Regions from separate parts of the Massilia sp. CCM 8734 genome, predicted to be linked through region 1. Evidence: riboswitches for the same ligand, from Rfam matches in the RefSeq annotation. Region 1 holds a riboswitch; each other region holds the start of a gene.
The links. Region 1 has a riboswitch for cobalamin ahead of F2P46_RS10875 (CbtB domain-containing protein). Riboswitches for the same ligand answer to the same signal wherever they lie in the genome.
Positions count from the first base shown of each region.

Region 2: another riboswitch for cobalamin. It lies ahead of F2P46_RS00405 (TonB-dependent receptor); the one in region 1 lies ahead of F2P46_RS10875 (CbtB domain-containing protein).
Region 3: another riboswitch for cobalamin. It lies ahead of F2P46_RS00535 (TonB-dependent siderophore receptor); the one in region 1 lies ahead of F2P46_RS10875 (CbtB domain-containing protein).

Region 1 covers NZ_WHJI01000009.1:117,647-127,360, reverse strand. The annotation lists gene F2P46_RS10895 (magnesium chelatase subunit D family protein) at 1-1,296, opposite strand, end outside; gene F2P46_RS10890 (cobaltochelatase subunit CobN) at 1,307-5,392, opposite strand; gene F2P46_RS10885 (ferredoxin) at 5,382-5,717, opposite strand; gene F2P46_RS10880 (CbtA family protein) at 5,721-6,473, opposite strand; gene F2P46_RS10875 (CbtB domain-containing protein) at 6,464-6,661, opposite strand; cobalamin riboswitch at 6,811-7,036, opposite strand; gene F2P46_RS10870 (hypothetical protein) at 7,115-7,483, opposite strand; gene F2P46_RS10865 (hypothetical protein) at 7,551-7,916, opposite strand; gene F2P46_RS10860 (DUF2135 domain-containing protein) at 8,048-8,800, opposite strand; gene F2P46_RS10855 (DUF2300 domain-containing protein) at 8,818-9,714, opposite strand, start outside.
Region 2 covers NZ_WHJI01000001.1:99,454-109,167, reverse strand. The annotation lists gene F2P46_RS00440 (RHS repeat-associated core domain-containing protein) at 1-3,264, opposite strand, end outside; gene F2P46_RS00435 (hypothetical protein) at 3,213-3,500, opposite strand; gene F2P46_RS00430 (hypothetical protein) at 3,497-3,754, opposite strand; gene F2P46_RS00425 (hypothetical protein) at 4,377-4,565, opposite strand; gene F2P46_RS00420 (PepSY-associated TM helix domain-containing protein) at 4,708-6,291, opposite strand; gene F2P46_RS00415 (hypothetical protein) at 6,288-6,557, opposite strand; gene F2P46_RS00410 (hypothetical protein) at 6,547-6,807, opposite strand; cobalamin riboswitch at 7,077-7,312, shown strand; gene F2P46_RS00405 (TonB-dependent receptor) at 7,487-9,589, shown strand; gene F2P46_RS00400 (DUF2946 domain-containing protein) at 9,627-9,714, shown strand, end outside.
Region 3 covers NZ_WHJI01000001.1:123,649-133,362, forward strand. The annotation lists gene F2P46_RS00505 (NAD(P)/FAD-dependent oxidoreductase) at 1-434, shown strand, start outside; gene F2P46_RS00510 (FAD-binding oxidoreductase) at 444-1,634, shown strand; gene lnt (apolipoprotein N-acyltransferase) at 1,693-4,152, opposite strand; gene F2P46_RS00520 (hypothetical protein) at 4,158-4,826, opposite strand; gene F2P46_RS00525 (SGNH/GDSL hydrolase family protein) at 4,844-5,932, opposite strand; cobalamin riboswitch at 6,177-6,395, shown strand; gene F2P46_RS00530 (hypothetical protein) at 6,420-6,581, opposite strand; gene F2P46_RS00535 (TonB-dependent siderophore receptor) at 6,580-8,679, shown strand; gene F2P46_RS00540 (hypothetical protein) at 9,177-9,714, shown strand, end outside.

The DNA.
Region 1 (9,714 bases):
GTCGGCCCGCGTGACCTGCACGTGGCCCGGCTCGCGCATGGCGGCGCTGAGTAAAGTCGCGCCGATGGCGATGCTGGTCGGCTGCTCGTCGGGCACGGCCCGCACCACTCTTCCGCGCGCGGCGCCCATCGCTTCGCTGCGGCGGCCCGCGCTGCTGTGGCCCGAGGTCGATTCGACCACGATGCGCGGCGCGGCGGCGCTGGGCGCGGCTGCGAACACCTGCTCTTCGCCTTGTTCATCGGATGGCGTCTGTTCGCCGTCGTCGGATTCGCTGGCGTCGTCCTGCGCGGGCGGCGGCGGCGATGCGTCGCGCATCAATTCGTCCAGGCGGTCATGATCGAGGCCCGGTTGTTCGAAGGGTTTGCGGCGGCGCCGGTGCGGCAGCACCAGTTCGGCCGCGCTGCGCAGATCGGCCGGCGTGACTTGCAGCCGTCCGTCCAGCGCGGCCAGGGCGCGCGACGCTTTATGCATGACGATGTCCGCACGCAGGCTCGCTACCTCGAATTCGCAACACAAGTGGCTGATCAGGTCCAGCATGGCGTCGTCCAGCGCTACCTGCGGCAGCAGGCGCTGGGCTTCGGCCAGTTGGCGGTGCAAGGCCTGCTGCTGCTCTTCCCACGCCGCGCAAAATGCCGCGGGATCGGCTTCGAAGGCGATCCGGCGGCGCACCACTTCCGAGCGCACTTTCTTGTCGCGCGGGGCCGCCACTTCGACCATCAGGGCAAAGCGGTCCAGCAGCTGCGGGCGCAGGTCGCCTTCTTCCAGGTTCATGGTGCCGACCAGCGTAAAACGCGCCGGGTGGCGGATCGACAGCCCTTCGCGCTGCACCGAATTGACGCCCATCGCCGCCACGTCGAGCAGAACGTCGACCAGATGGTCGGCCAGCAGGTTGACTTCATCTATATATAGTACGCCCCGGTGCGCCGCCGCCAGCAAGCCAGGCTGGAACACGCGCTGGCCACCTTGCAGGGCGCGCGCAAGATCAACGCTGCCGATCACGCGGTCTTCGGTCGCGCCCAGCGGCAGGGTCACGAATGGCACCGGGGCCAGGCGCGGCGCGCCGCTGGCGCAGGCGTCGCAGTGCTCGGACACCGAACCGGCGCCGCAGTTGTAGGCGCAGCCGGCGACCGTGTCGATATGCGGCAGCACGTCGGCCAGCGCGCGCGCCGCCGTGCTCTTGGCAGTGCCCTTGTCGCCGCGAATGAGCACACCGCCCATGCCGGGATCGACCGCGCACAGCATCAGCGCGCGCTGCAACTGCGGCTGGCCGACGATGGCCGAAAACGGAAAGTTCATGATCTTCATCTTATCCATTGCGCGCCGTTTCGCCGCGCGCTTCGAGCAGGGTTTCGCTATCGAGATACAGTTCGCGCAGCTTGGCCAGTGTTTCCGGACGCGGCTCGGCCCACATGCCACGGCTGGCCGCTTCCAGCAGGCGTTCGGCAATCGCGTTCTGCGCCCACGGATTGGCTTCTTCCAGGAAGCGCTGCATGGTGTCGTCGAAGCCGTAGGCCTGGGCGACGTCTTCGTACATCCAGTCGTCCATGACCTGCGCCGTGGCGTCGTAGCCGAACAGGTAGTCGACGGTGGCCGTCAGTTCCAGCCCGCCCTTGTAACCGTGGCGCTGGATGCTGGCCAGCCATTTGGGATTGACCACGCGCGAGCGGAACACGCGCAGGGTTTCTTCCTTCAGGTCGCGCACCTGCGCGCGCGCCGGATCGGCGCTGTCGCCGAAGTAGTGGCGCGGCTGCTGGCCGGTCAGCGCGCGGATGGTGGCGATCATCCCGCCGTGGAATTGCAGGTAGTCGTCGCTGTCGAAAATGTCGTGTTCACGGTTGTCCTGGTTGTGCAGGGCAACCTGCACGCCGGACAGGCGCACCTTGAAGGCGTCGCGCTGGTCGGCGCCCTGTTCACCGCGCGCGTAGGCGTAGCCGCCCCAGTTGACGTAGGCTTCGGCGAAATCGGCGTCGGCTTCCCAGTTCTTGTGCTGGATCAAGGGCAGGATGCCGGCGCCGTAGCTGCCCGGCTTGGCGCCGAACACGCGGTACGACGCGCGCCGCGCGCCCTCTTCCGGGCTCAGTCCCTGCTCTATCCAGCCTCCGAGTTCGGCCAGGTAGTGCTTGCGCACGAAGTTGTGCGTGAGCGGTTCGTCGAGCGCGATGACGGTGTTCACGGCATCGTCGATCAGGTCGATCAGTTGCGGGAACGCGTCGCGGAAAAAGCCGCTGATGCGGGTCGTAACGTCAATGCGCGGGCGTTTCAGTTCGTCGAGCGGGATCACTTCCACGCCGCTCACCTGGCGGCTTTCGGCGCGCCATACCGGGCGTACGCCGAGCAGCGCCAGGATCTGGGCCACGTCGTCGCCGTGGGTGCGCATTGCGCTGGTGCCCCAGATGCTGATGGCGACGCTCTCGGGATACTCGCCGGTTTCGCGCTCGTGCCGCGTCAGTACCTCGTGCGCCAGTTGCAGGCCGACGCGCCAGGCCGATTGCGACGGCACGCTGCGCGGGTCGACCGAGTAGAAGTTGCGCCCCGTCGGCAGGATGTGCGCCATGCCGCGCGTGGGCGAACCACTTGGGCCGGCCGGTATGTATTCGCCGGACAGGCCATTGATCAGGTTGTCGATTTCGTCGGTGGCGCGCGCCAGGTTCGGCACCAGCTGGCTGCACGCGAAACCGAGCACCTTGCGCAGCGCGTCGAAACGATCGACTGCCGGCGCGGCCGGCGCGATGGGGGAAACAGCAGCGCGCACGGCAGCGGGCGCGGGACGTGCCTTGCCCATTTGCGAGAGCATGCTCGATTTGACCCGCATGGCCGGTTGCAGCAGCGGCGCGGCCACCTGGTCGCCGTCGATGTCGGCAAAGACGAGGTTGAGCACTTCATCGATGGCGGCCGGGCGGTATTCGCGCGCCGCCAGTTCGGTAAACAAGCGCAGGCACAAGGCGTCGATGGCGTCGAGCGCATCCGAGCGCGTGACCACGGCGCACTGCGCCAGCCGCGCCAGTGCCGGCGCCACGTTGATGCGGCGCCCCTTTTGATCGAGCAGCAGGTCCATCGTCAGGCCGAACAGTTTCGACACTTCGGCCTGCAGGCCCGGAATATCCAGGTTGGGCAGGCGCGTGAGCGATACCAGCATGGCCGGCATCTGTTCCGCGTCCGGACCGCCGCCGAGAATGTGCAGGCCGTCACGGATCTGGGCAGAACCGAGCTCGCACAGATAACCGTCAAGATCCTCGATCAGGTGGGCCACGTCGGAGCCACCCATCGACGCCAGCGCGGCCGGCAGCTCGCCGTCTTCTTCGTGGTGATGATCGTGATCGTGATCATGGTCGTGATGATGGTGATGGCCGTGTCCATGATCGTGATCATGGTCATGATCATGATCATGGTGCAGCAGGCGCGCCTGCAGGTCGGCATTCAGGTTGGTCTGCTTGACCAGTTCCCAGATCTGCTGCTGCAACAGCGGCAGCTTGGCCGGGTCCAGCACTTCGACCTGATAATACTCGTCGACCAGTTGCGTGAGCTGCGCCAGCGCACCGTAGGTATCGGCGGTGGTCATCGGCGGCGTCAGGTGGTCGACCACGACCGCGTGCGCGCGCCGCTTCGCCTGCGAACCTTCGCCCGGATCGTTGATGATGAACGGGTAAAACAGCGGCAAGTCGCCCAGCAAGGCGTCCGGGAAGCAGTTCTGCGACAGGCCCACCCCTTTACCGGGCAGCCATTCCATCGTGCCGTGCTTGCCGACGTGGACGATGGCGTCGGCGCGCCAGACATCGCGCAGCCAGCGGTACAGGGCGTAATAATGGTGGGTCGGCGGCAGGTCGCTCTGGTGATAGATCGCGTCCGGATCCATGCCGTAGCCGCGCGGCGGTTGCAACGCGACGAAGGTATTGCCCAATTCGATACCGGCCAGCGCCAGGTGGCCGTCGCACACATACGCTTCGCCCGGCGCCGCGCCCCACTGGCCGCTCATTTTCTCCTGCATGTCGGGCGTGAGCTCGGCAAACCATTGCGCGTACAGCGCGGCGGGCACGCGGCCGGCGGCGTTGCGCAACTGCTCGGTGGTCACGTAAATCTGGTCGTACGAACAGCGCGCAACCAGGTCGTGGATCAGCGTCGTGCCGTCGGCGGGCGGCTGGCCGACGTCGTAGCCGGCATCGCGCATGGCGTCCAGGATGCGCATCAGCGAAGCCGGGGCGTCCAGCCCGACCGCATTGCCGATCTGGGACGCCTTGCTGCTCGAATTGGTGAACATGAAGGCGACGCGCTTCTCGACGTTGGGCACGTGCTTGAGGCGTGCAAAGCGCGCGGCGATGCCGGCCACGCGCGCCACCCGGTCCGGCACCGGCTCGTATTCGACCGCGTCGCCCTGCAGGCCGGCGGCGCGCGACTTGAACGACACCGGCGCGGTGATGATGCGCCCGTCGAATTCGGGCAGCACCACGTTCATCGCGGTATCGAGCGGATTGAGTCCGCGCGCGGACTGCTCCCACTGCGGCAGGGTCATGCCGCTGGTGATCGCTTGCAGCACCGGCACGTTCAGCGTTTCCAGCACACCTACCGACCAGCCGGCCGGCGTGGGGCCGCCAGGCGTAATCTCGCCCATCGCGAACGATGTCGTGTTGATCAATACGTCGATATGCACCCCGCGCGCATCGCTGAAGTAGCGCAGCGCGTCCGGGAGCTCGCCGCCGCCGCCGGCGCCGCTGCGCAAGGACGACGTAAACACCGGCAGCACGTTCATGCCGCGCTTTTCCAGCGCGTCGAGCAGCGCGTCGATGAAGCGCGTGTTCCCGCTCATCCAATGCGCGCGGTAGAACACAATGCCGGCACTCGGCGCGCCGGCTTTGCGCAGCGCCAGCCAGTCGTCGATGCCGGCGCCCTGCGCCAGGTCGGGATGATAAATGCCGTGTTCCGGCAGCGCCAGCGCGCTTTCGTACCCGAATCCGGTCAGCAGCAGATGATCTGACAAATAGCGCAGCAACTGCGCCAGGTTGCCGCTGCCGCCGCAATGGAAGTAGTTCAGTGTTTGTTGCAGCACGTCCGGTGCGACGGTCGACACCGCGGCCAGCTCCGGATCGGGCTCGCCGGTGCCGCTGATGGCGATCAGGTGCTGGCCGGTGCGGCGCGCGTGGCTTACCAGGTCGGCAAAACCGGGGACGCTGCCGAGTCGCCCGAGTACTCGCAAGATGATGATGCGCGCGCCCTGCACCTCGCGCGCGAGCAGCGCCGTGGCGCCGCCATCAGCGTCGAGCCCTTGCAGGTTCACGCCCGCCACCGCGCCGAACTCGGGCGGCAACTGGCTTACGGCGTGGTGCAGGACCGTCAGGTCGTTCGATGCGTGGGTAAGCAGCGCGATGGGCGTCGGGCCTTGAGGAAAATCAGGTGTCATTGTCCGCCACGAGTGTGTCGCCTTCGCCGATGCGATGGAAAATCAGGTCGGTCACTTCCGCGCCGCCAATCAGGTGTTCGCTGACGATGCGCGCGGCCGCCGCTTCGTCGACGCGCCGGTACCACACGCCTTCGGGATACACCACCACGATCGGCCCTTCATTGCGGCAAGCGACCATGCAGTGGGTGCGGGTGCGCTTGACGCACAAGTCCGGATGCGCGTCAATCTCGCGCCCCATATGCTCGAACACGGCCTGCGCCTGCACGCCGTTTTCGGTGCAGCGCGGGCCGACGCACATGAACACGTGCCGGTCGTGGGTGCGCATCGGTCAGCCGAACTTCTTGTAGAAGTAGCCCGACAGCGCGCCCATGGCCAGCCAGAAGGCGGCATTCGCCAGCAAGGTCGCGTACAGGAAGCTGCGTGCCAGCTCGGGCGGCGCACTGCTCGAATGCAGCGCCGGCTGCGGCGATCCGATCAGGTGCGGCACGAACAGCAGCAAGGCGCCTGCGATCTTGAGCGGCCAGTTTTTGGCGAAGACCAGCAGCGCCAGGCCGCCGACACTGGCCGCGACGGTGGCGGTCCACCAGAGCTGGCGCGCCAGCAGCGGCGCGGCGACGGTGCCCGGCAGCTCGGGCGGCAAGCCGATCGAGGGCGCAACAAAGAACGCCGTGTAGCCGGCCGCACCCCACAACAGGCCCGCGCGCCAGCCGCTTGCACGGCCGTGCAGGCTGATGGCCGCCGCCAGCAGCAGCGCAAAACCGACGCCGGCGCTGATATTGGCCACCGCCGTGTAGAAGGTGCGTTCAAGACCGTCGTCCGGCTGCCAGCCGCCGTGTTCATGCGCGCCGCCTTCCGCATGCTCGTGCGGCGTGGCGTCGGCGTGGCTGTGCGGCGCGGCCACTTCCAGCGCTTTGGGCGCGGCGCTTTCGAACACCTCGGCCTGCAGGATGATGGGCGCCACTTGCACCTGCTGCACGCCGGTCAGAAGCAGGCCGGCCAGGATGCCGGCCGCCGCCGCGCTGGCGAGAATGCGGTTAAAGGTGCCCAGGCCCGTTGAGGGCGCGGTGCGAATCAGTGACATGGAAAGCCGGCCGAGTGACGGCTGTCGTGCGCCGCGTTGTGCAGCGTTTCCATCGAGGCGAAGCCGGCGCCGAACAGCAGCACGGCGCCAAGGCTGGCGGCGCACATGGCTTGCACGATGCGCTCCTTGATGGCGGTAAACGGGACTTGTTCGTCAAAGGTGGGGGTGACGCTGCGGATCGACGACATGGCATTCCTTCCAAAAGCACTGCGCATAGAGCCAGTCCAATGCAGACGCGCGCGTCTTGCCATGGCCGGCAACCGGGGGCTTGTACGAAGAGAAGGAACATGAGATGGGTGCGGTACGCAGCGATCCACCTGGATCGCCCTCCGCGATACAAACGACTTACCGCTTCGGCTGGTTTCCGGGCTGGCGAGTGGCGGGGCCAAAGCCCACTTCCGGGATATGCGCCTTCCCATGCTTTGCACAGTGGCGTGATACACATCCTTGACTCGCTTACCGTTGCGGGGGCAGCGCCGGCTTTGCTCCGTGGAGGAGCGCACCGGCTTCCCATTTAATCCGGCAAACGATCGTTTGCCAGAACCAGAAGCTTGACTACCGGCGAAGTATAGGTCTGGACTATATAAATTGCAAGGTTGCGCGCGAGGTGGGCGTCGCAGTGCGCGTCGCGGTGCGTGTATTTACCAGTCGCGCCATTGTTCGGTGATGTCTTCGTCGGCTTGCAGGCCGGCATCCTTGGCAACCAGGTAGATGATGTCACACAGTTTTTCGCGCTCTTCGGTCTCGATCACGCCGCCGGCGCGTTCATCGAACTCGTTGAGGGCCACGACGACGCGTTCAACTTCTTTCATGATCGCTGCATGATCGGCAGGCTTGGAGAGCTTGTCGATGGCGGCGGCGTATGCGTCGAGGATATTCGCGCACTCGTCGATTTCGGCCTTGCCGTACGGGGGCTCGTTGTCCGGGTCTTCGGCGCAGCGCTCCATGTAGGCAGCCATCTCGTCGAGCAGGTCGGCGCGGATTGAGGCGATGTCGGGATTCGGTGGCATGACGCAGCACTCCTTCAAAATTGATGGGGTGCCAATGTAGCATGAAGCGGCGCGCCGGCGCCTTGCATTACTCGCTGAATTCGATGTCCATCTGCTTGCCGTCGTAGCAGAATGTCATCTGCTCGCCTTCTTCGTCGCGGATCTCCAGCACACCGCCGGCTTCGACGAAGGGTCCGAGCGTGTCGAACAGGCGAATCAGCCAGTTGGTGATGATCTCGATATCGCCGCCGTCGATCAGCAGCGCGCCTTCCTGGCGCTGGCTGGTGAAGCCGATCGATTCAAGGAAAGCCGGGAAGTCCCGTTCGGCGCGTGCGCGTTCGGCGAAAAAGGAGTCGCATCCTTCGAACGATGTGCGAATCGCGTTGAACGCCTCCGGTTGCCGGGCGTTCCTGATAACGATGCTGGCATCGTAGATCCATGCTGCAGTACTCACTTGCACTCCCAATTCGTCAGAAGACTGGCGCGGTCGGTACGCAGCCAGGATCGTATTTCCTGACGACAGTTTTACATGCCTTTCAAAAACTGTCAAAGCGCCGATGAAGGGCGTTGTTTTCGGAGCGCAGGTCAAGGATAAACGAACGACTTGACCAAGGTCAGTTCGCCCGGCGCGCGCAATGGCACGCGCACCACTTCCTGGCGCTCGTTCGGTGAATTTTCGTTGGTGATGATCGCCACCTGCGCCACCGTCAGGATGCCGCTGTCCTGGCCGGCCCCGTAATAGTTCACATAGACGTGGTAGTTCCCCTTCGGCGGCGCGGCGCTGGAAAAAATCTCCGGGCCATAACCTGTGGTGACGTCGACATCGAGCGCGCCGCCGTTGGGCATGACCCGGTTGCCGTACCACGAGTGGCCGCCGTCGGGCGCGACCACGTGCAGGTCGACATCGGTGCCGTCACTGTCCCACGACAGCACCACGCGCAGGCGCGACTGGGTCTTGCCGGCGTACGAATCGAGGAACTGGGTGCGATTGCGCGCCTTGCCGTCGGGCGAGCGCACTTCCACGCTGTTCGACCCGCGTCCGAAGGCATACGGGCGCGCGAAGCTGCCATCTTCCTGCACCGCCATCGGCATCGCCACGCCGTTGACCACCAGGGTGGCCGGCTTGCTCTTGCCCTTGCCGCCGATGCGCCCGCGAATCTCGGCCGTCGGACTCTGCCCCTCCTGCACGCTGACCGACGCCGCCGGATAATTCACATCCTGCGAATACGCCTCTTTGGCGCCCTTGGAATTGCGCCAGCCGCTGTTGGGCGAGTCGATCTTCACCTGGGCCAGGGCGGTGGTGGACAACAGCAGTGCGGATATCAACAGTATTTTCATGATCAGGTGTGGTGGGATTATTGATGCGCTTCCAGGCGCGTATCGACCAGGCGCCGCGCCAGTTGTTCGACCAGGACTTCATCCTGCCCGCTCGGGTGGTTGCGCAGGCCCAGGTGCAGGAACTCGTGCGCCAGGGTGATGCGGTCTTCGCGGCTGGCCAGGCCGCGCAAATAGATCCGGTTACGCGACTGCTCCGAATACGGCGCACCGCGCACCAGATGGCATACCGCCGGCGGTTCGGCCGGTGTTTCGTAGCCGGCCTGTTTGCGCAGCACGCGCTCCCACTGCGGCAGTTCGCGCGCCAGCCACGCCTGCGCGCCGGGCAGGCGCACGCACTGCTGCGAGTCGCCGCCCGAGAGCGTGGTCAGGTCGGCGCCGGGATAGGCCGCCGTCAGGATGGCGTCGAAACGCATTCCCCGCTGCGCCTCTTCCACCGCCTGGCTCCACGCCATGGTGTCCTTCGACGCCGTATCGGCGTGATAGCGCACGTTCACGCCGGACAGCACCAGCTGGTCGGTCCAGTCGGCGATGGCGCGCGCCGCCACGCTGGCCGGCTGGGGAGCGACGCGCTGCGTGGCGCTGCTGTCGGCGATGCGCTGGCAACCCTCGGCCCACTGCGCGTTCTGCTGCAGATAGGTACGCGCCGCCACCGCCAGCGCCTTGGCTGCCTCCGGCGCGCTGGTACCGCCCTCACGGTCGATCACGCGCGCCACGTACTCGTTGACCCCGAATCGTCCGGTCAGGCGCGTCCGGCCCTGCGGATCGCGCTCCAGCACCATGTCGTTCTGGCTGAAAAACGCCAGGCTGCGGCCGTTCTTGAAGCGCACCTGGTACGGCCCGCGAAGGAGTCCCGGCACGGCGGCGTTGCGCCCTGCCGCCACCGCCTTGATCGGATAGCGCGCGAAGTAATCGAC
Region 2 (9,714 bases), on a different contig from region 1:
GCGTAGCGCACCGCCAGCAGCCGGGTGTCCCAGCGGATAACTGACCAGCCGGTTCTCAATGTCGAACTGGCGCTCGTATTTGTTGGGACTGCCCGCGCTGTGATTACCCCACAACCAGGAGCGCGCAGCGCCGAAGGGCTGGTACGTGATGTCGCTCAGAATCGTCGTGCGCGCAGCATTTGGGCGCGTCAGGCGCAGGGCCGACGGTTTCCCATTGCTGTCGTAGGTGATATCGATCCGATTGCCGCTGGGGTAGGTCATCGAGGTCACGTGGCCCACGGCGCTGCCCGTGCTGCCATAGGTGTAGGCAGTCGCAAAGCGCCGGGAAGCTGCTCCGTTCGTTTGTTCCTTCCTCAACAGCCTTCCCATACTGTCGTAGACATACACTGTTTTTCCAGCCTCATCCGTCATCGCCGTGACACGGCCTGCTGCGGGCGTGCCAATCGCGCCGTACTCAAACGTGCTGGCGCCGATACCGGTCACGCGACCCGCCGCGTCGTATCGATAGGCAGTTTTTCGTCCAGCCGCGTCCAGGCTCGATATCGTGTTCCCTGCCCCGTCGGACTGGGTACTCGTGGTGCCGGTATCGGGGCTGATCAACGCCGTTTGCTGCCCCAGTCCGTTGAAGACGTAGCGCGTCTGCAAGCGGCGCGGATCGAGCACGGACGCAAGCTGATCCTGCGGCGTGTAGGCGTAGTCAATCGTCGCCGGCTTGCCGGTGGCATCGGCAGCAGGAAGCGTCTGTTGGATCAGACGATTAAACGTGTCGTAAGTTCCCTTGCTGACGCGCGCCAGGGGATCGGTGCTCGACGTCAGGTTGCCGGCCGCATCGTATTCAAAACGCGCGCCCGGCTCTTTGGCACTGCGCTGCTCCCGCTGCAGGCGGCTGAGTGCGTCGAAGGCGCGCGTGGTTTGCGCCACCAGTTTGCCGTTCGGGTCTTTCACCTCCTGGCGTACAGTATTGCCCATCGCATCGAGGGTGAAGCTGATGCTGTTGCCGGCACGGTCGCGTATGCCGGTCATGCGGTGCGCGTCGTCGTACGTGTAGCTCAGCGAGGAGCCGTCGGGTGCTGTCGTACGGATCAGTTGTCCCGCAATATCGTATTCATAACGCGTGGTTTCAGCTTGCCCACTTGTCGCGCGGACGGTGCTGGACATCAAGCGCTGGCGTGAATCATATTCGAATCCGACCACCTGTCCATTGGGACGCTGAATTTTGGTCGGTAAGCCGTCCTCGCTGTATTCGAGGTAACTGGTGACCTCGCCGACGCTGTTGCGCACACTAGCAAGGTCCCCAGGGGAGTGACTTGCGGTGGTGTCCGCGTAGTAAGTCATGCTGGTCGATTCGGCCTTGCCATTCGCACCGGCCGGTCCGGTACTCGTCAGCAGCTGCCCGTTGGGATTGTAGGTGTAGCGCCATTCCTGAACCGGGCCAGTTCCCACCGCCGCGAATCCAAGTGCGCCATTGTTGTCATTGGTCGCCTGGACGCTCGCACGACAAACGACGGCTATAGGTTTTCCATTGGGCAGCACTGCGCCGCCAGCGCACTCCACCAACTTGCCCGCAGCATCGCGCTGGCCGTTATAGATCTTCGTGTCCATGCGCCCTGGCGTGGCGATCATCATGGCTAAAGGCCAGTCCGGATGCCAGCGCGTGCTGGTCTTGCGTGCGCCGGCCGGAATTGCGCCATTGATGCTCGCAGGGCAGGTAGCATCTTTGGCCAATCCGGTCGTGCGCGCCAGTTCGGTTCCACGGATGGGGTCACTGATGAAGCAGGTCTTGTTTCCGTTGAAGTCGGTGCGACTCTCCACGTCGCCTTTTTTAGTGTAGGTGGTTGCCTTGGCACTGGCGGCGCAGCCAGCGCCGGCAGGCTGGCTTTCGGCAGTAATCTGGCTCAGATTATTGGAGCTGTACGCAATGGCGATGGTGCGGCTGCTGCCGAGCGGATCTGTGACGATCCGGCTGGTCCGACTGGGATAAGCAAATGTGAAGCGCTGCGCACCGCCGGCGTGCTCCGACAGCACGGCTTGCCCGTCGCCGTTATATGCATACGTGGCAAAGCGTTTCCCGTGTTCATCGGTAATTCCGGTGAGAAGGAAGCGATCGTAGGGGTCTTCGTAGTGGTACGCGCGCGATGACAGCTCGGCACCGGAACGGTCGAGGTAGTGCACACCAATCAGGCGGTCCATGCCTTCAATGGGCCCACCACCGGGTATCGCAGCATGTTCATACTCGTAGCGCACGCTGCCGGTAGCATTGGAGATCGACGCGATGACATCGCCCTCCCATGCGATCGCTAGGCTGCGACCGCTGGTGCCGACAATTTTGCTGAGCTGCTTTTTTGCATCGTACGTGTAATGCGTGGCTATGCCGGTGCGCGTATGAACACTGCTAAGTTTGAAGCTGTCGCCATCCCGGAGAAAACGGTCGACCGTGCCGTCTGGCGTTGTCAGAAGCCAGACACTTTCATTGGGGCCTTGCACTTCCAAGGTCAAGCCCTTGTCGTAAGTAGACTTGTATGTGCGGTCGGCCTGTTGCAGGAACTGGAAATGGCTGCCGTCGCTGAGGGTGCCAACGATTTTGGCTCTAGTGCCCCATAAAAATGGCGCAAACAATGCGCGCTCGAACGAAAACGACCAGCCCATGCCCGCTGATTGCGCAAGCCCGTTTTCGCGAACACTTCGGTAGACTCGCCGAACGGACAATGCGTCATTAATGCCTCCCGTTAGGTCGACTTCGTGCTGGACTTTGGCGCCGCTGGCGAATTGAACCGGGTTTCCCGCTGCCTCCCCGCATTTTGTGGGTACCGGAATTTCCGGCTTGGTTTTGCGACAAACGCCGGACGGGTAAGCGTCGTATCCCGGCTTACACTGCAGGAGAGAATCTCCAAACCACTTGACTCCGCCGACCTGCAAAAAATGTGGATAGTAGCATTTAAAAAAGTCGCGACGGCCTTCATAGGGCCGCACGGCAACCAAGGGGTGTCCCATGTGATTTATCGCTGTCTTTTGGCACGCAGTAACCGGGTCCGCAGCAACAGCTTCCTTATAGAGACTGACGTAATACGTCCAACCCAGCGTTCCCTCTGGCAGGGCACTCTCTGCACGGGCAGTTCCGTGAACCAGCGGTAGCAATATCAACGCGGAACGTGCAAGATGAGTAAGCGATGGAAACAGGCGTGCACTCGGCATGATCATGGTTTTCCTGTCCTCTACGAGAAAATGCCGGCGGCAATTGCCATCAGGAAAATCAAGAATATCCATTTCAATAATTCGAACATTGCCTTGTCGCAAACGATTAACCGCACCGACCAGTTCCAGATCACTCTTACCCGGCCGGCTACTTGGCGCCGGTAGTGCGCCAGGAGGCCCGCACTGATCATCTGCATGGGCGACTTGTCCGGGCTATCGATCCGGTGCATCTCCAGGATCAGCGGCCCGACATCGTTATCGTTATCGCGATATCGAACTGGCGATGCCGGAATCCCGGCATCGCTCACAAACACCCCGCGATCACGGCTTCCAGCAGCGCCTCGTACTTGATATGCACCGGCAGGTCGCGCGCCAGGGCCAGCACCTTCTCGCCGTCACTGATATCCGACGCCAGGGTGCGCCTGGCGAAGGCGGGCCGGGCCGGCGCCGACGTGACGCATGGACAGCAGACTGGCACCTTGACCTCTTGCACGGCCGGCGGCGCGGCGGCGCAGGCGGTGAGCAGCACCAGGGTCAGCAGGATCGGCAGCAGGTATCTCATCGGATCGACTCCAGGATAACGTTCACGGTCGGCATGGCCTCGTCGCAGGTCGTTGCGCACGCGCCGGCGACATTAGCCAGCGCCACGTCGAAGCGCCGGCCGGCTGTGACTTCCTGCAGCTGGGCGATCGCACGGTGCCTGAATCGCCACAGTCAAAACTCCTCGTCCGTTCCGCTTGCTGTGGAGTCTGCGGTCTCGATCATGTCGCCCCCCGCCGAACGTAGGCAATTCCGTTTCAATGCTGCACGAACACCAGAACCGGCACACCTATGCCTCACGCATGCTGTTCGCTGGCGAGAATCCGTGATGGGCTACAAAGCGGGTGGGCCACGTCGACGTTGAGATGGTGTTCCGCCATTACGGGAAATGGATGCCGAACAAGGAGCCGGGCCAGTACAAACCCGTGTACGACTGGAACGACACGCCGAAAACGAACGATACGCGGACGACACGCGGGGATTCTTAATCAACACTCTCTGCTATGAAAACATGCAAAAAGTGAAGGGTTCGATTCCCGCTGCGCCGCAGGGCAGCGTGGCATCGCGCATCATGCAGTTCACCAAGGTGGCCGATACACCCAATTCATCGGCGACTTCGCGCTGGACCTGGCCACCGAACTTATTCAGTTCGACAGCGGCCAGGCGTTCTGCCCCATGACCAGGCGGCCGTCGACGATGGTGTTGTCGAGGTACTTGGAGCCGGCCACAAAGCGCGCCCCTTCAGCCGTGGCGCGCTCTTCGAGCAGGAAGCCAAAGCGCGTGCGCGCATCCTTCACCAGGAAGAGCTCTTCTTCGTTGGTGAAAGCGGCCATGCGGCGCCCCGCCAGCAGCGCCTTGCCGTCGGCCAGCTAAACCCCCAGCAATGCCGCCGGCCCGTTGCCGACCCCGCCGACCACGCCGCGCGCGCCGGTCTCGTTAACGATGCGGGACACGTCCGACATGATAGAAACACCGTCAGGCGGCGCCAGGCGCATCGACGGCGCGCAGCGACCACACGCTGTGCAGGTCGCCATCGCGGCCGCGCCTGAGGGCCGCGCGCCCCATTTTCCAGAATGCGCAGCCGGCGACCAGCGCCACCGCGTTCACGCCCGCCACCACCCATTGCCCGCGCCACAACGACAACAGCGGATGGACGCCGCTCGCCGCCCACTGTGCCAGCGGAATGGCCAGGGTCAGCGTGGCGCACAAGGCCAGCAGTTCCCATGCGGCGCGCGCCGGCGGCCGGATGAAGGCCCATGCGAGGGACGCCAGGAACACCGCGTAATAGCCGCGCTCTTCCCACAGCGGCAGCTCGCCCGGCGCGGCGGGGAACAATTTATTGACCAGGAAGACCGCCGACACCCCCGCCACGCAGCCCAGGCACACGCCCAAGGTGGCCTGGGCCATCAGCCGCCCGCTTAGCGGCTGGCGCTGCGCCTGGCGCTTGCGGCGCGCTTCGATCCACAGCAAGTTTCCGCTGTAGAACAGGAAGGCGCCCGCCAGTCCAAGCACGAAATACATCCACTGCACCGCCACATGACCAAAATTCCCATAATGCAGCGTTTGCAGGCCGCGCAGGAAGGTCGTCCCAGGGCTATATTGCTGCGGCGTCATCACGCGCACCACGGCGCCGCTGCCCGCCTTGAGCACCACGGCGGCGGAACTGGTCAGCGTGCGCTGTCCGATATCGCCGTACGCGATGACATGGGCATTGGCGTCGCCCGCGTGCTGATAGTACACGTGCGTCACCAGCATGCCCGGCGCCGCCTGGCGTACGCGTGCCAGCAACTGGTCCGCGGGCAGCAGCGGACCCGCCACGCCGGCCGCCTTTAGCGGCGCCGTGGCCGCAATATCGGGCTCGATCAATTGCAGCAGCTTGCCGTCGAAAACCAGGAACTGGAATGGGGCCAGCAGCAGCACGCCCAGCGCCAGCACCGCGCCGCTCCAGGCGAACACGATATGGAACGGCAGCGACAGGATGCCGATCACATTATGCGCATCCTGCCACATGCGCTTGAGGTTTTTGCCGATGCGCAGTGCGAACAAATCCTTGAGGAACAGCGGCGCGTACGCCACCACGCCGCTGGCCAGCGCCAGGCCGTACAGGATGCAGACCAGGCCCAGCACATAAATGCCCCAGCTTGCCGGCAGCCCGGCCGTGTAGTGCAGGCGATACAGGAAATGCGACAATTCCGATTGCGGCTTGACGTCCAGCAGCGCGCCGTCGGGCGCCAGGCGGAACTGGTGCTCGGTCTGGCCGCCATTCGCGTCGCGCTCGTCCCAGTCGAGCGTCAAATGCGGTTCATTCACGCTGGGCAGAAGCAGCGTGAACGATGCTTCTGCCGACGGGTGCCGGTGCAGCACGGCGTCGATCAGCGCTTGCGCGCCGGCCTCGGAGGCGATCGGCGCGCGCGCCGACGACGGCGTCTCCCAGGTATGCAATTGCTTGGTGAAGACGGTGATCGCACCGGCGTAAAAGGCAATGAACAGGGCAAAGCCGGCCACCAGGCCAACCCAGGTATGCAGCGCGATGTAGGTTTTCAGCGTGGACGACTTCATGCCGCAATCCTCAGCAGGCCGGCAGCCTTCAGTCCATGGATCAAGCCGAACCCGGCCAGGGTGGCGCCACCCATCCACAGCCAGGCGCGCAGGGCGGTCTTGAAATGATAGGCCAGCGCCATCGCCCCCACCCACGTCGGGAAGAACATCAGCAGGATCGGCAAGGTGTCGCGCTGCTGGTTGCCACTCAGCAGGGCCAGCAAGCCCACCAGCGCCACGCCGAGCGGTGGCGCGAGGAATACGGCGGCCAACGATTTACCCCACATGGCGCCCCCGGCTCCAGGCATTCACGTAAGGCAGCGCCACCAGCGCCAGCATCAGGGCGGACAGCGCAATAAAGACGCCGCACCAGAAGCCGTAGCCATGGCTGGCGGCCAGCACCGACGCCGCGCACAAGGGCAGCGCCAGCCAGCGCAGCGGACGCCGCGGGGCCGCCGCCCACAGGGACTGATGCGGCGAGGCCAGGTAAAATGCAAGCGCGGCCAACAAGGCCGCGCCGATGGACATCCAGATCATTTACCACCTCGTGAATGAGACGTATTCTCAATAGTGGAATGATAAATGATTATGCGCGCCGGAAACAATGAAATTTTGCCGATATGCTACTTTTGAACCCCCGCCCGGCGGCGCAAGTCCTTGCGCGTGCGCTTACCCTCGCCAATGCATCGCCAGCCACAGGTCGTCTATCTGCTTGTTCGTCAGATTCAGCCGTAAGGGAGCGCGCCATGCCATTTGGCGACCCGGACCGTAGCACATGGAAATATTGCCAAACGTCTCAGCAGTCCGTATGATTGCCACGTTTTGGTGCTCGCGGCCTTGCTCTGAAGGCGGCAGTTAAACGGGAAACACGCGCTGATATCAGCGGCAAACGTGTGCTGTCCCCGCAACGGTAAAGCAGGCGCCGCATGTCGTCCAACGATGCGCGGCCGGTTGTCTCCATGGTCCACTGTGCCGCCGGCATGGGAAGGCGAGGCAATCTGACCTGTCAGCCCGGATACCGGCCAGGACGCATGGAAGCAAGCGGCCGGGAATTGCCGTGTTTGTGGATCGCCCGGGAGCGCGCGCAGTGGCGTCGCTCCCGCCTCGCCATCGACTCTCACGCCTGCGTCGGCCGCCGCTTCTTTTTTCTCGGTGCACGGGGATGTGCGCCGTACAAAAAACAGGCCGGCCGGTCCGGTCTTTACAGAGAGTACCCGTGAAAAACACCACCCCTGCCCCGTCGCAACGCGGGCTGCGCCTGCTGTCGCCGCTGCTGCTGGCGGCCTTGCCCGCCTTCGCCAACGCCGCCGTCGATGACGATGCGCCTGCTCCCGTCCAGCAAGTGCGCGTGTCCGCCAGCCTGATCCCGCTCGGTGTCGCCGATTCGGCCAACCAGGGCACGGTGACCGCCAGGCAGCTCGAAAACCGTCCCTTGCTGCGCACCGGCGAGCTGCTCGAAGCGGTGCCCGGCCTGATCGTGACCCAGCACGCCGGCGACGGCAAGGCCAACCAATATTTTGCGCGCGGATTCAATCTCGATCACGGCACCGATTTCCGCACCAGCGTGATGGGGATGCCGGTCAACCTGCCGACCAACGCGCACGGCCAGGGCTATTCGGACCTGAATTTCCTGATTCCGGAGCTGGTCAGCACCATTCAGTACAAAAAAGGCACTTACTATGCCGAGGAAGGCGACTTTTCGGCCGCCGGCGCAGCCGCGTTCGACTACGTGCGGCAGATGGAACAAGGCTTGCTGAGCGTGGAGGCGGGCCAGCATCGCTTCCAGCGCGCGCTGGTGGCCAACTCGAGCGCGCTGGCCGGCGGCACGCTGCTGTACGCCCTCGAACGCGCGGGCCAGGATGGTCCCTGGGAAACGCCGGAACACTACAAGCGCATCAACGGCGTGCTGTCGTACCACCGCGCGACCGGCGATGACGAGATCCGGGTGACGGCGATGGCGATGCGTTCGTCCTGGACCTCGACCGACCAGGTGCCGCAGCGCGCGCTCGCGGCCGGTTTGATCGGCCGCTACGGCACCCTGGCCCCGACCGACGGCGGCGAGACCGCGCGCTACAGCGTGTCCGGCGAGTGGAGCCGCCAGTACGGCGACGGCGCCAGCAAGGTCAATGCCTACGTCATCGCATCGCGGCTCGACCTGTTCAGCGATTTTACCTATATGCTCGGCGACCCCGAGCACGGCGACCAGTTCCACCAGTCCGAAAGGCGCCGCATTCTCGGCTTGAACGCGGCGCGCACATGGCGCCATGCGCTGGGGCCTTTCGCTTCCGAGACCGCGCTCGGCGTTCAGCTGCGCGCCGATCACCTTGCGCCGGTCGGCCTGTATCTGAGCCAGGCGCGCCAGCGCATGTCGACGGTGCGCGAAGACGACGTCAAGGAGCGCAGCGGCGCGCTGTATCTCTCCAACAGCACCGTCTGGGCGCCCTGGCTGCGTACTGTGGCCGGCTTGCGCGCCGACCGTTACGCGTTCGATGTGGACAGCGACACGCCCGCCAACTCCGGCAAGGTCGATGCGCGTATCACCAGTCCAAAATTCACCGCCATTTTCACGGCGGGCAAACATGCGGAGATCTACCTGAACTGGGGACGTGGCTTCCACAGCAACGACGCGCGCGGCGTCACCGGCGCCGTCGATCCCAAGACCGGACTGGCGGTCGACGCCGACGGCGCCGCGATCGAGCGCGCCACGCCGCTGGTGCGCGGCACCGGCAAAGAGGCCGGCTTGCGGCTGGCCGGGCTGGTGCCGGGCATGCAGACCACCATCGCCGCCTGGCGGCTCGACCTCGATTCCGAACTGATCTTCATCGGCGACGCTGGCACCACCGAAGCGGGCCGCCCGAGCCGGCGGCACGGCATCGAACTGGCCAATTTCTACACGCCCGCCAGGGACTGGATCATCGACGCCAACCTGGCGTGGTCGCACGCGCGCTTTCGCGACCACGATCCGGCCGGCGCCTTCATTCCCGGTTCGATCAGCCGCACCGCCTCGCTCGGTGTCTCGGGCGTGGCCGGCGCGTGGTCGGGCGGCGTGCGCCTGCGCTATTTCGGCCCGCGTGCATTGCTGGAAGACGACTCCGTGCGTTCGCCGTCGTCCACCTTGCTCAACATGAAGCTCGGCTACCGGATCGCGCCGCGCCTCAAGCTCACCCTCGAAGTGCTCAACCTGCTGGACCGCCGCGCCAGCGACATCGATTACTACTACGAATCGCAGTTGCCGGGCGAAGCGGCGCCGGTGGCCGACATCCATACCCATCCAGGCGAAATGCGCACCCTGCGCGCCGGCCTGGCGTGGCGCTTCTGAGCGCGACCATGCAACACGCGGCGCGCCGGCGATGCGCATGAGCCGCAGGGCGTTTGCCCTGGCAGCCTGGATGGCCATGCTGGCCGTGCTCATGGCCGTCCTCGCGCCGGCGCTCTCGCACGCCT
Region 3 (9,714 bases), on a different contig from region 1:
TGGCCCTGTTCGACAATAATCTGGATGAGCATATTCTCTTTGCCCAAAAAGGCTACGATGAGCTGATCGGCCACATCGAGGATTGGATTGCGCGGCAAGATGACGTCGTGCGCCTGGGCTTTGCCGCGCCCGTTGCCGAACCCGAATGGCGGGCGCATCAGCCATTGTCGGCATTGTCGCCGCCAACAGAGTTGAATCTGCGGCAAGCAGGCATCCACACCGTTATCTGGGCGACCGGCTGGCGCGCCGATTTGAGCTGGTTATTGATTGACGATGTGGTTCGGGCCTTGGACACGCATGGCTTGCCCCAGGCTTGCGATACCCCGGTCGACGGCTTCTTCTGGTTGGGCTTTCATTGGTTGCGCACGCGAGCCTCCGGCAGCGGCGCCGGTTTCCATCTCGATGCGCCCTACATCGCATCACGCCTGCGCTAGGGAGGCCGCATGACAGAGACGTTCGAGCATCTGGTGGTGGGCAAGGGCATGATCGGCGCCGCCGCCTTGCGCTATCTGAGCTGCGGTTCGCAGCGCGTTGCCGCCATCGGCCCCGATGAACCGGTGGACTCGGAGGCGCACGACGGTGTGTTCTCCAGCCACTACGATCAGGGCCGCATCTGCACGCAGCTGAGCCGCGACCGGCTGTGGGGAGAGCTCACCCGGCAATCGATGTCGCGCTTTGGCGCCCTGGAAGCGGCCAGCGCCACGCATTTCTACCGTCCTGCAGGGATGCTCTATATCGCGCCTGCCGCCGACGTGCGGGCCATCGCGGCACTGGCGCACGCGACGGCGGTTGAACACGTCTGGCCCGCGCGCCCGGACATGGCGGCGCTGTGCCCATCCGTCGCCGTTCCGGCTGGCCACGAGGCGCTGCTGGAGATGGCGCCGGCCGGCATCATCGACCCTCGCGCCCTGATCCGGAGCCAGCTGTCCATCGCCATGCGGCAGGGGGCCAGCGTCATCCGCGAAACGGTCGTCGCCGCTGAAAAGACCCCGGCGCACTGGACATTGACGACCGACCAGGGGCGGCAATTCACAGCGAAGAACATCTTGATCTGCGCAGGAGCGTATTCCAATTGCTTTGGGTTCTTCCGGCGGCAAATAGCCATCCGGGTCAAATCGGAAACCACCATACTCGTCAAGGTCTCCGGCGCCGATGCGCAACGCTTGAGCGGCATGCCGGCAATCGCTTACCAGATCGATGCGCCACGGATCTCCGATGTCTATCTCACCCCGCCGCTGGTGTATCCCGATGGGAATATCTACATCAAACTTGGCGCCAATACCGATGAAGACGTGATTTTACAAACCTTGGACCAGATGCAGCATTGGATGAAGCATGGATGCCAGCATCCAAGACAGGATATGGTGCAGGCCCTGTGCGCATTGATTCCCGGCCTTGACGTGAGCGCGGTTCAGGTCAAGCGCTGCCTGGTCACGTACAGCGATCACGGCAAGCCATATATCGATGCCCTGGGCAATGGCCTGTTTGTCGCAACGGCTGGCAATGGTTCCAGCGCCGCCTGTTCCGATACGCTCGGCTCCCTGGCTGCCGACCTCATGCTGGAGCGGCCTTGGCCCGCCGCATTCAAGCCCGCCGATTTTGGCGTCCGCCTGATGCCGGACTCCCCCGGCTAACCCACGACGCTAGCCAGGGCCGCGGCTCACTGGCGCACGGTATTCTCAAGTCGGTTTCCTAAGCGCGGAAGATGGTCAGCAGCAGCCACGCCGGCAGGCCGAGAAACAGCGCAAGGTGGCCGCCGCGTTCGAGCCGCTGGCGGATATCGACCGCGCGTGCGGGCCGCAGCCATGCCGCCAGCAGGGTCGCGCTTTCAATTGCCGAGCGCAGTAGCGCGCCGCTCAGCACCACGCCGATCGCCCAGGCCGCCCACCACAGCGCAAAGGCGGTCAGGTAAGCCTTCAGTCCAAAACTGTAGTATTCCCCGAACGGGCCGCCGTACGAAATTTGCTGGTGCAGGTGGAAAGCCGGAATCGCCAGCGCCAGCGGCAGCAGCACGAACTTGGCGACCGGATGATCGAGCCGCGAGCGCCGCATCGCCAGCGCCGCTTGCGCGTAGGCTTGCATCACCGTGCGCGAATGCGTGCGCTGCTGGATGGCCGGGCCGCCGGCGCCAGCCAGGTGCGCGGCCAGCGCGCCCGGATCGGTCAGCGCCAGCGCGTAACGCTGCCCGCCGGCGAGCCGCACCGAGATCCCGGGACAGGGCAGCGGCAGGCGCCAGCACCGCACCGTGGCGATGTCGGCCAGCGCGATCTGAAGGCGGCGCGCGTCGCGTGCCAGCACCAGGCTGCCATCGGCGAGCGACAGCTTTGCGGAAAACAGGAACAGCACGCACCACGCGGCCGCTTCCGGCGCCAGGAAGAACGCGGAAAACATGCGCATTTGCGCCAGCGTGTTGGTGCGCAAGGCCTCGTCAAGCAGCAGCGTCATGCACATCCAGAGCAGGCTGCCGCGCGCGAACACGCGCAACAGGCCCGCCGCCATGCGTGCGGCGGGCGACAGCACGGCCACATCGACCGGCCCCGGCATGCTCAGGTCCACAGGCGCCGGCGCGTGCGCGGCGCGCGGGCGCCACGCTGGCCACGCCGAGCATGCCGCCAGTACCAGCAGGAAGGCGCCGGCCGCCAGTCCGACCCAGTCGCCCCAGATCACCATCAAGGTGCGCGGCGGGACGCGCACCGGTACATCGGCGATGACCAGGATGCGTTCGCCCATGCGCGTGCCGGCCAGCACACCGCCGGTCGCGTCGATCGCCGCGCTGTAACCGTTGGTGGTGGCGCGGAACTGCGGCAGGCGCGTTTCGATGCTGCGAAACGCCGCCGCCACCTGGTGCATTTCCGCCCCCAGCGGACTGGCGCTGAACCAGGAGTCGTTCGACATCGTGAGAATGGCTTGCGCACCCAGGCGCGCGCCGTCGATGGCCAGGGCGGGATCGACATCGTCGAGGCAGATCAGGGGCAGCACCGGAATCTCGCGGCCGTCGGCCAGGCGCAATGGAAACACGCGTGCGCCGTTGCCGGGCCGCCAGTCGCCGGTCCAGGGCAGGGCGCGCCGCAAGCGCGGCCCGTCCAGCCAGGCCGGCACGTACTCGGTCAGTGGAAACAGGTGCGTCTTGCGATAAAAACCCGTCAGGCCGGCGCCTGGCTGCACGAACGCGGCGGCGTTGTATTCGCCGGCGCTGTCGCGATCGTAGGTGCCGAACACGAACGGCACGCCGGCGGCATTGACGATGGCCAGGATCTCACGATCGAAGTCGGCCCCCGCCTCGCTCTTCGGATGGCCGAAGGTGGTGGGGTAGGCCGTTTCCGGCCACAGCACCGCATCGGCGCGCTGGCGCACGACAGCGTCGTAGCTCATCGCGAAATGCGTATCGAGAATCTCGCGCACCACCGCGTGGGTTCCCTTTTCCTGGCGCTGGCGGTCGTAGGCGACGATGTTCGACTGGATCAATCCCACCCGCAGCGGCTTGCCGGCGGGAGCGGGGCTGGCCGACAGCGCCACCAGGCCGTAGCCGGCCAGCAGCAGCGGCGCCAGCGCGGCGGCCGCGAGCGGGCGGGCGGCGACGCGCCAGCCATCGGCACGGCGCGCCAGCGCCGCCGCCACGCCTTCGTTGGCCAGCAACAGCAGAACGGTCAGGCCGGCGGTGCCGCCCACGTCGGCGCCCTGGCGCAGCAGGCGCGATGGATACAGCCCGTGGCCGAGCGTGTCGCCAAGCAAGCCGGGCGCGGCGGCCTGGGTCGCCACCCAGGCCGCCGCACCGGCCAGTGCGCCCAGCACGGCGCCATGCCGGCGCAGCGTGATGTGGCGCACCAGGGCGAAGACGATGAATTGCGGCTGGAACAGCGGGGCGGCGAGCAGCAGCAGCGCCACGCCGGTGGCCGCGCCGACCTGCGCATAGATCCCGAGCGCGGAGCCGAACCAGGCGAACGCCGCCGCCGTGTAGGCAAGCGACATGAGCCAGGCGCGCAGCAAGGTCGCCGCCAAGGTGGGGCTGGCGTCCAGGATGCGCAGCCAGGGCGCCAGCAGTACGAACCCGAGCGGCCAGGCGACGCCGCCGCGCGCATACAGCGCCACCATGGCGCCGCTGGCGAGGATGCCCCCGGCAGTGCGCACTGTCGCGTGATTCAATAAGGCCATGGTGGTCAGCGCCCCGACCGTGCCGGTGGAATGACGATGCGCCGGATCGGCAAGCCGGGCGGCGCCAGTTCCGGCGGGACGACCAGGTTCTTGGGCATCTCGATGGGCTTGTTGCTGGCATCGACCAACTGAAAATCGGGTGCAAACATCAGCACCGCTTCGATGCGCTGGCCGTCATCGGTGGCCTGGTGATGGCGCACATAGCCCTTCGGCAAAACGAAATCCTCGGGCACCGCCAGCCCGACCAGCGGCGGACTCGTTCCCGGTGGCGAAAAGGCGCCCAGGCCGGAATGGATGCCGCGCTCGTGCAGGCGTTCGATGACTTGCGCCATGCTGGGATTTTCCCCGCGCGCGACGTAGCTCGACAGGTCGCGCGTGGGGTCGGCGTCACCTTCGGGCGGGCGCGCCGGCGCGGCCGGCCCCGGCACAGGCGCTGGCGCGCGTGCGACGCCCGCAGCCGGCCGATGCGTCGGCTGCGGCGGCGCTGCCGCCATCGGCGCGGCGGCGCCGGCCCCGCTGCGGGTCGGCTTCCATAAAAAGAACAGCGCGGCGCCGCAGGCAAGAGCCAGCAGCATGACGATGACGGCGCGGCCCCGGGAGGGCCGCCAGGCGCGGCTGGCAGCGGACTGCTCGCTGCCAGACTGCGCCGGCCCGGAACGCGGAGGCGTGTCCACGGATCGGCGCCCGCTGCTTACGGCGTGACCGGATTGTAGGTCGACACCGCCCAGCCCATGCGCTCATGGCCGTACTGGTTCCAGATCGGATTCTTGCCGCCGCTGAAGCTCGTGTAACGCGGCGCGCCGCTGCCGGTGGTGCTGCCGAACAGGCCGGAACTGAAGGTGCTGCCATTGTAGGTCGGGTGGGTGTCGTCCGACTGGATGTAGTCGTAGCTGCTGCCCGCCGACACAAAGTGCGTGTTGGCGTCGCGGATGGTCGAGCGCAGTGCCGTGGTCAGGCGGTTGACGTAGCTCGTTTCGCTCTCGCCGCTCACATAGCGCAAGCCCTCGGCGTCGATGCGGCCGTCACCGTTGCTGTCGTAGTCGGCGCCCATGTACTGGGCAAAATTATCCGCGCACTGGAAGCCCTTCTGGCGCGCCACGTCGCACATCATGAAGTTCATCCTGGCCAGCGCGGGCAGGAACTTGTCCTGCATTTTGACGGTGGCGCCGGTGCCCGCATCCTTGCAGGTGCTCTGCACATTGTCCACCGCGTAGCCCGGATAGTGCAGGTTGGAGACGACCTTCAGCTTGACCCCGGCGTAGGCGTTGGCGTTGATGTAGTCCATCGCGGCCGTCACATACTTCTTGCAGCTGGTTTCGGCGGCGGTCAGCACGCTGTAGTTGCAGGTGCCAGTCTGGCTCTTGAAGGCCGAACGCGCCTGCAAGCCATCGTTGCCGCACATTTCGAAGGTGACCACGCGCGTGTTACTTGCTTGCATATACGAGCGCTCGGCCACGATCTTGTTGTTGTACACGTCCTCGGCCACCGCGCCGGACTTGGTGCGGCGCACGCTTTCGACGTCGGCGCCCCACTGGCCCGAGAGATACTCCGCGTTGACCGTCGGCGCCGCGTATTTGGCCGCGCTGGTGACGGAGCCGTTAAAGCCGGCATAGATCGAGTCGCCATAGGCCACCGAGCGGTACTTGGTGCTGGTGCCGGCCCGGTCGATGGTCCACGAGGCGTTCTGGTTCAGGGTGCTGGCGGCTGCCTCGGAAGCCGGGGCGAGTAGTGCAAGGAAGGGTAACAAGGTGTGCAAAGAACGACGAAAGCGAATGCTCATGAAGCGTCTCCTTTTTAGTTGGACCCGTCCGCCAGGCCTGCCATGCCGGCCAACCTGAACGCGGGCATTTCAATGTATTGCAAATATGCACAAGCGTGCTAATTAACCATTCGTCTTGTACAGAAAACATTGAAAATCGGTAGATTTGTTGTAAATGCGCAGTACGGCCAGCGGGCGGTGGATCCCCACGCCATCCCGCTGGCTGGCGCAGGAAAGATGTGACAAAAACGATTTTGCGCACTAAAATGCGCCCAATGTGAATGGTGCCCTCCCGCTTGTCGGCTGGAGGGTGAAACGGGAAGCCGGTGACGCACGAGATTTTCATCTCGCGCCAGTCCGGCGCAGCCCCCGCTGCTGTAAGCCTGACGACTTTGATCGAACGCCACTGTGCAGTGCATGGGAAGGCAAGACCAGGGAAGGATGACGGCGAGCCAGAAGACCGGCCAGTCACGATGCACGCGCAACGCCCGGGGTGTGGGGTTGCCTGTTATTTGTCGTCCTTTTTCTGTTTTGCCAATGCAAGCGCACGCCGCCGTTGTACGTGTTTCCGTTCGCCCTGCGCGAGCGGCGCGTGCCATGGTGGCGGCGCATGCGTTTGCGAACGTAACCATCGGCCGATCCGGTCATTCACTACGTCAGGCGCTTCCATGATGTTTTCCAGCCACGCTTGTTCCACCCCCATCCGCCCCATCGTCGCCGCCATCGCACTGCTGTGCGCCCCGGCCGCCCGGGCCCAGCCACCGGCGCTGATGCCGGTGGTAACCATCCAGGCGGCGTCGGACGACGGCCTTGGCCTCAAGCGCGAGATCGGCGCCGCCAGCCGGAGCGGGCGGGCGGCGCAGGACTTGCCGGCGAGCGTAGAGTCGCTCGGTGCGGCCAGCATCGAAGCGCGCGGCGACGTGCAGCTCAAGGACGCCGTCACCCGCACCACCGGCCTGACCGACATCAGCTCGCCCGGCAACGGCATCGCCTATTCGGCGCGCGGTTTTAGCGGCAACAGCGCCATCGCCATCCTGGAAAACGGCCAGCGCCCGCAGGTCGGCTCGGGCACGGCAAGCTATCCCGCCGATCCGTGGGGCTACGAGTACATCGAAGTGCTGCGCGGCCCGGGCTCGGTGATCCATGGCAGCGGCACCACCGGCGCCACCATCAATGCCGTGCGCAAGGCGCCCACGCGCGCCGCCGCGTTCGAGGCGATGGCCGGCATCGGGGCCGGGCGTGCACTGCGCGCCGGCGTGGGCGCCAGCGGCGCGCTGGGGCAGGGCGGGGCGTTCCGGATCGACGCCTACGCCGACCGCAGCGACGGCTTGATCGAACGCGGCGATGCGCGCCACGGCAAAGTGCTGGCCAGCCTGGCGTATGCGCTGGCGCCCACGCTGGACCTCGAGCTCCAGCTCGATCATCTGGAGCAGAAGCCGCAGCGCTACTTCGGCACCCCGCTGGTCAACGGCGCCCTGGCGCGCGCGCTGCGCAGGCAGAACTACAACGTCGGCGACGCCGATATCGGCCTTGATGATGACAAGGCGCTGGCCCGCCTGACCTGGCGCGTCACGCCGGCCCTGAGCGTCAGCAACGAACTCGTTTACATGAAGGCGCGCCGCCACTGGCGCAATGTGGAGAGCTATTTCTACGACGCCCAGGCGAAGCTGGTCGAACGCAGCGACTACATCGCCATCGCGCACGACCAGGAGCAGGCCGGCAACCGGCTCGAGGCGCGCTGGGACGCCGGCGCCAACCGCCTGGCGGCCGGGTGGGAAGCGGCCACCATCAATTTCACCCACACCAATAACGCCCCCTACGGCGGCGCATCGAGCGTGGCGCCGACCGGTTTTGCGCCGGGTGTGTTCGACAGCCCCGATCCCTTGCGCCCGGACTTCACGACCGATACCGTCACGCATGCGCTGTATGTCGAAGACGCTTATCGATTCAGCGAGACTGTGCTGTTGCTGGCGGGCCTGCGCCACGACCGCTACCAGGTCGAGCGCACCAGCCTGCAGGGGGCGGCCGGCTTCGACGCTACCTTGCAATCGACCGCCGCGCGCCTGGGCCTGACCTGGAGGCTGGCGCCGGATACCTCGCTGTACGGCCAGGTCAGCAGCGGCAGCGATCCGGTGACCAGCCTGTTGTCGCTGAACCTGGCCAACAGCCGCTACAAGCTGACCCGCTCGCGCCAGCTGGAAACGGGCGTCAAGCAATCGCTGGCCGGCGGCAAGGCCGAGTGGACGGCCGCGTTGTACCGCATCCGCAAGGACGACATCATCACGCGCGACCCGGCCAAGCCGGCGCTGTCGATCCAGGGCGGCGCGCAATCGTCGCGCGGGGTGGAGGTGAGCGCCAGCGTGGCCTTGGCGCCGGCCTGGCGCCTGGAAGCGAACGCGGTCTATACCGACGCCCAGTTCGACCAGCTGGTCGAAAGCGGCAACGTCTCGCGCGCCGGCAACCGTCCGGCGGACGCGCCCACGTCCTCGGCCAATCTCTGGCTCGGCTACCGCAGCGGCGACTGGCGCGCCGGCGGCGGCGCGCGCTACGTCGGCGCGCGTTTTATCGACAACGCCAACACCCAGTCTCTGCCGGCCTACACGGTGCTCGATGCGAGCGTCGGCTGGCAGGCCAGCCGCCACGTGCTGGTGCAACTGAACCTGCGCAACCTGGCCGACAAGCTGTACGCCAGCACCTCGTACGGCGGCAGCCAGTACCTGCTGGGTGCGCGGCGCCATGCGGAACTGACGGTCCAGTGGCGTTATTGACGATCGCGGCGGGCCGGCTGATCGCAGTACTCGACCGGAGCCGAGGCATAGCCTGTGCCTTACGTGCGGACTTCGGCGATTCCCGGGAAAGGATGGTGCGCCGCTCTGCCACCACTTGGAGCATGAGGAAGTCTTGCTATTCGTAGAAGATTTTCCACAATGCAATTAATGACTTTGGCAGTGGGATGCGGATCGCAGCCGCCCCTCGGCTTTGCGCGTTGTTCTTCAGCCGGTTCCACAGCGGCCAGGCGCAAGCGCATCCGCACCGGCCGGCGGCCGGACCGGCGCGCAGCGGAATTGAGCCGCCACGCCAGCACGGTTAGATCAAAGCTTCCCCCTCGCCGCAGCCTACAATGAGAGAGCTGGCTGATACCGGCGTAAGACTGTCATCGAGCTCACTTCCGCGTTTCGATGACGGTAAAGCGGGTGACACGTTTCCCTTGCTTCATTGTTATCCTTAAGCATCTACGTGCCACCATTCCTAAAAGGTGGATAAAATGAGTACGATAAACATCAACGCGTTCTCGAAGAACGCGATCGCGGCAATCCTGCTGACCATCGCCTGTGCTGGCGTCGTGTCCGCAGCGAATGTGACGCATTTCCGTAGTTCCGGCGATTATGCATGCGCAAGTGGAATCACCGGTCCAGACCGGGTAGCGCATTTGTGCGTATATTCCAATAAGCAGGAGGGTACAACGACTGTTTTCCTCAATTACGTTTCGTTCAATCTGAGCGATGGAGGCGACTTCATGTTCGGAAACGGTGAGATCCCATCGTCGGCTTTCAGCGCCACGGCCAAGGGCGCTTCCCTCTCGGTGGTGCCATCGGCCGTCCCGGGTTTTGTCATGGAAGGCAGTGAACATACCGGCGCTATCATGGTGGAATGGAAAGCAAATGGGTTTTCCAGCTCACAATTTAGCGGACACAGCACGTACACGTACGCCAACGGCGCTTTCCGCCAGAAATGGAATGGCAGCTCGCGCGATCAGAGCGCGGATACCAGCGGCACCTTTTTTGGACGCAACTTCGCCGGAT